One region of the Actinomadura sp. NPDC047616 genome, then DNA from elsewhere that is predicted to be linked to it. Evidence: riboswitches for the same ligand, from Rfam matches in the RefSeq annotation. Region 1 holds a riboswitch; the other holds the start of a gene.
The links. A riboswitch is a leader RNA that binds a small molecule or an ion and turns the genes downstream of it on or off. The one in region 1 is predicted to bind cobalamin.

Region 1 (3,234 bases):
TCACGTCCACGTTGCCCTGGAAGCCCCCGGACCAGCGGTTGATGACGGTGTAGGCGACCTTGCAGGCGTCCGAGCCCGTCGGCGGCGGGTCCGTGGGGCCGCCCCCGTCCCCGGGCGTCGGCGGGATCAGGTACGGCTGCAGGATGCTCTGCTTGGCCTGGTTCACCGTCGTCCAGTCGTCGTTGAGGATGCCGCCGGTGTCCCCGGAGTTGGGGTTCCACGACCAGTAGGTGAAGCTCATCCCCGTGGCCCCGGTGCCCGCGTAGGCGAGCAGCTTCTCCAGCCACACCTTGTCCTTGGGGTCGGCCAGGGTGCTGCCGAACTCGCCCAGCAGCAGCGGGGCGGTGTTCTGCTTGTAGAGGTAGCCCCACTGCTGGTCCCAGATCGCGGCCAGGTTGTTGGGGAAGTCGGCGGAGTCGAACCAGGGCTGGCGGTAGACGGAGATGCCGTACTCGTGCGGCGAGTACACCAGGCGGTTGGCGACGTTCAGCCGCACCGGGTACTGCCCCGCCTTCGACAGGTTGCCGCCCCACCAGCCGCAGTGCTCGTCGGGGATGTCGTCCCAGGAGTTGGCGTTGCCGCCGCTGGGGCAGCTCACGCCCTCCACGAAGATCAGCCAGTTGGAGTTGACCGACAGGATCGCGTTGCCCGCGCGCTCGGCCGCCAGCCGCCAGTCGCGGGCCGGGTCGCCGCAGCCCCAGCAGGAGCCGGTGCCGTTGGGGTCGGTGCCGTCGGCGTGCGGCTCGTTGTGCAGGTCGGCGCCGATCACGGTGGGATTGCCCGCGTAGCGGCGGGCCAGCGCCTTCCAGTCCTCGATCCACGTCGTCTCGGAGACGGTGGGGGTGTACCACAGCGCCGACTGCCCGGCGCTGGTCGGCCGGTGCCGGTCCAGGATCACCCGCATGCCCTTCTGGCCGGCGTAGGCGATCACCTTGTCGAGGATCTGCAGCGGGCTGAGGCCCACCAGGTCCGGGTTGGACACCCCGTCGACGCTGGTGGCCTTGGCGTCCGGCTTCAGCGCGTCGTTGGAGTACGGCACGCGCAGGGTGTTGTAGCCGAGCTGCGCCATCTGGTCGAGCATCGACTTGTAACCGCGCGCCCACAGGCCGTGGAAGGTCTTGTTGTCGGTCTCCATGCCGAACCAGTTGATGCCGGTCAGCCGGACCGTCTGGCCGGTGCCGTCGACGATCCGGTTGCCGCTGGTGCTGAGGTATCCGGTGCCGGTGCCCGCCGGGGCGGCGGCGGAGGCGTCCGGCGGACGGACCAGTACGGCCACCAGCGCGGCGGCCACGAGGCTCAGGCAGACGGCCAGCGCGGCCGCCGCTCGCGCCACCGGCGGTCGTGTTCCTGGGGGATGGGTCATGGCTCGGGCGCCTCCAGGTCGGGGACGAAGTGCGTTTCGGTGGGCGGTCGCGGTGGGCGGTCGCGGTGGGCGGTTCGTGGGAGCGAACGCGGAGGTGAATCGCCGGAGATTGTGGGAACGCGCCGTCCGCACGGTCAACGAACCCCATGCCGGGCGGCGGATTTTCACGCCGTCCGCTCGCACGGCGCCCGTTTCACCTCGTACGGCGCCGCCTCGTCCGCGACGTCGCTCTTTCACGGGCGGGGGCGGCCCCGCACTGCCCTCCGGGCAACAGAACCCGCACTTGACGCTGGACCACCACAAAGGGGACGCTCTCCCCAACAAGTGCACATCGAGGCGACGGTGCGCAGGAACCTGGTGCGACTCCAGGACGGTCCCGCCACTGTGACCAGGGAGCCTCCCCCACTCCACGACCACGGCCGGACACCCGGCGGGAAGGTCGGCGGGAGGCGCTGATCTGGGAGTCAGGACACTGACCCGTCGTCCTCCCGTACCGGGGCGAGTGAACCCCGTGAGGAGACCCTGAGATGGCTCAGACCGCCGTTCCGTCGACGCCTGCCGGAGAACGTCCGGCGCCCGTCCGCATCCCCCTTCGCCAGGTCCTGCCGTGGGCGGTGTTCGCCGCGGTGCTCGGCCTGGTGCTGATCTACTTCGTCGGCGCCGAGCAGGGCGCCACCTCCCTGATCGGCGGCACCTGGGTGCACGAGTTCACCCACGACGGCCGTCACCTGCTCGGCTTCCCCTGCCACTGACGGGCGGGCCGATTCCCCGATGATGAGAACACTGCTGGTCCGCGGCATGCTCGCCGGGCTGGCGGCGGCCGCGCTCGCGCTGGTCGTCGCCTGGCTGTACGGGGAGCCGCAGGTGGGCCACGCCATCGCCTTCGAGGAGGCCAAGGCGGCCGCAGCCCACGAGGGGCACGAGCACGAGGTGGTCAGCCGCACGGTGCAGAAGACCGCCGGGCTGGTCACCGCGCTCGGCGTGTACGGCGTCGCGCTCGGCGGGCTGTTCGCGATCGCGTTCGCGGTCGCCTACGGCCGCGTCGGCGCGTTCGGCGCCCGCGCCACCGCCGCGCTGGTCGCGCTGGGCGGGTTCGTCGCCGTCGAGCTGGTGCCGTTCCTGAAGTACCCGCCGACGCCCCCGGCCGTCGGCAACCCCGACACGATCGGCGGCCGCACCGCGCTGTACTTCGGCATGGTGGCGCTGGGCGTGCTGGCCGTCGTCGCCGCCGTGATCGTGTTCCGCCGCCTGCTGCCCCGGTTCGGGGCCTGGAACGCGGCGATCGCGACCACGGCCGGGTTCGCGGTCGTCCTGGCGCTGGTGTACCGGCTGACGCCGACGCCGGACGCGGTCGCGGACGGGTTCCCGGCCACGGTCCTGTGGGACTTCCGGATCGCGTCGCTGGGCGTCCAGGTCGTCCTGTGGGCGACGCTGGGCCTGGTGTTCGGCGCGCTCACCGAGCGCTCCTTCCAGCGGCGGCCGTCACCGGCCGCCACAGCGGCCTGACCTGTGCGCCCTCCCGCGCCGCGCGGGACGCTCACGCGCGGCGCAGGAGGGCGCAGTCGCCGCACATCTCGCCGCCGGGCGGCACCCGGTAGTACAGGCAGCAGCTCCGGCGGACGAACCCGTCCGGGGTGAACGAGCCCGTGCCCGCCAGCGGTTCGCGTTCGAACAGTTCTCGCACGAGCGTCCCGACCGGCTCGGCCAGTTCGGGCCTGAGCGTGCCGGCGCGCAGCGTCCCGGCGAGGGCCGCCGCCGCGTTGCCCCACAGCAGGCCGTCCGCGAGCCCGACGGTCTCCAGCAGCGTGGCGCGCAGCGGCCGTAGCTGCCCCTCCAGGACCGTCCGGTGCACGAGCCCGGCGGTGGCGGCG
Region 2 (3,234 bases), on a different contig from region 1:
CCTGGGACGGGGCGCCGGCGGGCTGGGAGCCGAAGGCGGTCAGGAAGCGGTCGCGGAACTCGTTCATCGGCCAGACGGGGGACCGCGGGGCGGGTTTGAGTCCGTCCTGCCAGCCCCAGCCGGAGATCTGGTCCAGCACCTTGGGGTCGCGGGCGACGATGGTGATCGGGACGTCCCGGCTCGCGCCCTCGCCGGTGATCAGCGGGGCGGGCTGGTGGTCGCCGAGGAAGACCAGCACGAAATCGTCGTCGCCGTAGGTCTCCACGTAGGAGATGAGGGTGTTCAGCGTGTACTCGATGGACTTGCGGTACTCGCCCCGGATGCGGTCGTTGGGCGGCCACTGGGCCTTCTTCAGGCTCATCCCGCCCTGGCCGTTGAAGATCGACCCGTCGCCGACCTGGTTCCAGTCGACGAGGCGGGGGACGGCGGCCCAGGGCGCGTGGCTGGACACCAGCGCGGTCTCGGCCATGACGGGCGTGTCCCGGTCCTTGCGTTCGCGTTCGACGCGCTGGAAGAACGACAGGGTGTACTGGTCGGGCATGGTGGCGTACGCCCAGCGCGGCCCCCGGTACCCCAGGGTGCGGTTGTCGTAGACCTGGTCGTAGCCGAAGAACCGGCCCTCCGGCCAGGCCCGGATGATGGCGGGCATGAGGCCGACCGTCCGCCACCCGGCCCGGCCGAAGGCGCGGTTGAGCGTCAGCCGGTCGCCGGCGACGAGGTTGCGGTACCGCTGCTGGTTGTCGATCCACAGGCCGGACAGCAGCGTGGCGTGGGCCAGCCAGCTTCCCCCGCCCACCGTGGAGGAGGTGAGCCAGGCGCTGCGCGCCCCGAACCCGGCCGCGCGCAGGCGCTCGCCGCCGGAGTCGAGCACCGCGCCGACCTGGGCGGAGAACTCCGGGTCCTCGACGGCGTCGCGTCCGTAGCTCTCCACGAAGGCGACCAGCACGTCCTTGCCGCGCAGGCCGGTCAGCAGCCGGTCGCCCGGCGTGGCGCGGAAGCCGTCCACGGCGGCCTGCCGGGCGAACACCTCCTTGTCGTGCAGGCCGCTGCGCACCTTGAGCGCGCGGTTGTAGGCGAGCTTGGCGGTGCCGGAGGACGCGACCGGCACCCCCGGGACGAGCTGCGCGCCGAACACGACGCCCACCGTCCACACCGCCCACAGCACCACGACGGCGCGGGCCGCCCCGGTGTCGTGCCGGGCCGCGACGCCCGCCAGCCGCACCGCCGCCAGCGCCATGACGGCGATCACGCCGACGGCCAGCACCACCGCCCCGGCCAGCACCGCGACGCCGCCGGCCCCGCCGTACTCGCCGGTGAAGAACTCCAGGCCCGCGTCGACGAACGCCCAGTCCAGCACCGGGTCCCACGGCCGGACCAGCACCTGGTAGAAGCCCATGTCGACGATCTTCACCACGAGCAGCGCGCCGAGGGCGGCGCCGCCGAGCCCCGCCGCGATCCGCCGGGCCCGCCCGCGCAGGGCCAGGACGAGGACCACGCCGAGGACGCCCTCGATCGGCACCCGCGCGAACGCGCCGGGCGTGAGCCTGTTCAGGTGGTTCGGCGTGAGCAGGGCGAACGCGACCAGCAGGAACGCCAGGACGGTGACCGTCCGCGACCAGACGCGGTGCCGGCGCAGCACGGCGAACGCCCCCCGCTCGCGGGACGGGACGCCTTCCGGCGTCGTCGCGTCGCCGTCCGCCGTCGCCGTCTCCCGGGGGGAAGGCGTGAAGAGAGACACGAGGGGGTCCTCCCATACGCAGCCTGCTGACCACTGTCGCGCATGCCGGCTCGCAGGGAAGGCCGGTCCGCGCTGCCCAACCTGTGTACGGCGGCTCTGGGGCGCCGGTTCAGTCACGGCTACGATGGCGGCCGACGGTAGGGGAGGAACCCGGTGCGAATCCGGGGCTGTCCCGCAACTGTGACCGGGGAGTCCGCCTCCGCACAGGGCCACGGCGTACGCGCTGGAAGGCCGGGGGCCGAGACGTCGATCCGGGAGCCAGGAGACTCCGCGCCGTCGTGACCTCGTCACCGAGCCGGGGCGCGGACCCCGGAGGAGGCCCTGCCGATGCGTGTTCTGCTGCTGTCCACCGCCGACACCGAACTGCTCGCCGCCCGCGCGGCCGACGCGGGCTACGTGACGGCCAACCCGGTGCGGCTCGCCGCCGAGGAGGTCGACCGGCTCGCCGAGGGCGCCGACGTCGTCGTCGTGCGGCTGCTGGGCGGGCGCAAGACCTGGCCGGAGGGCGTCGAGCGGCTGCGCCGCGGCGGCCTGCCCGTGGTGTTCCTCGGCGGCGAGGCCGATCCGGACGCCGAGCTGATGGGCCTGTCCACCGTCCCCGCCGGGGTGGCGGCCGAGGCGCTGGGCTACCTGCGCGAGGGCGGCGTCGCCAACCTCAGGGAGCTGGCGCGGTTCCTGTCGGACACCGTGCTGCTGACGGGGGAGGGCTTCGCGCCGCCGACCGCGATGCCGTCGTACGGGGTGCACGGGTCGTACGGGACCGACCCGGCCCGTCCCACGGTCGGCGTCGTCTTCTACCGCGCGCACGAGCTGTCGGGCAACACCGCGTTCGTCGACGTGCTGTGCCGGAAGATCGAGGAGAAGGGCGGCAACGCGCTGCCGGTGTTCTGCGGGTCGCTGCGCGGCGCCGACGCCGGCCTGCTCGACCTGCTGAAGCAGGCCGACGCGCTGGTCGCCACCGTGCTGGCGGCGGGCGGGACGGTCGCGTCGCAGGCCAGTGCGGGCGGCGACGAGGAATCGTGGGACGCGGGCGCGCTGGCGACCCTGGACGTGCCCGTCGTGCAGGGCCTGTGCCTGACCACGCCCCGCGCCGCCTGGCAGGAGTCGGACGGGGCGCTGTCGCCGATGGACGCGGCCATGCAGGTCGCCATCCCCGAGTTCGACGGGCGCCTGATCTCCGTGCCGTTCTCCTTCAAGGAGGAGGGCCCCGACGGCATCCCGGTCTACGTGGCCGACGAGGAGCGGGCCGCGCGCGTCGCCGGGATCGCCGTGCGGCACGCGCGGCTGCGGCACGTGCCGAACGAACGCAAACGCGTCGCGATCGTGCTGTCGTCGTACCCCACCAAGCACTCGCGGGTCGGCAACGCCGTCGGGCTCGACACGCCCACCTCGGCCGTGCGGCTGCTGCGCGACATGGCCGCCGCGGGCTACCGGCTGGGCGACGACGGAACGTACTGGAGCGATCCCGACACCGGCGACGCGCTCATCCACGCGCT

Region 2: it holds a riboswitch for cobalamin, as region 1 does, so the genes downstream of both, cobN (cobaltochelatase subunit CobN) here and ABZ801_RS10060 (CbtB domain-containing protein) in region 1, are expected to answer to the same signal.

What each region holds. Positions count from the first base shown of each region.
Region 1 is NZ_JBEYTB010000003.1:522,708-525,941, forward strand. It holds gene ABZ801_RS10055 (cellulase family glycosylhydrolase) at 1-1,333, opposite strand, end outside; cobalamin riboswitch at 1,669-1,859, shown strand; gene ABZ801_RS10060 (CbtB domain-containing protein) at 1,891-2,115, shown strand; gene ABZ801_RS10065 (CbtA family protein) at 2,135-2,869, shown strand; gene ABZ801_RS10070 ((2Fe-2S)-binding protein) at 2,901-3,234, opposite strand, start outside.
Region 2 is NZ_JBEYTB010000012.1:232,589-235,822, reverse strand. It holds gene ABZ801_RS27595 (sulfatase) at 1-1,738, opposite strand, end outside; cobalamin riboswitch at 1,882-2,007, shown strand; gene cobN (cobaltochelatase subunit CobN) at 2,066-3,234, shown strand, end outside.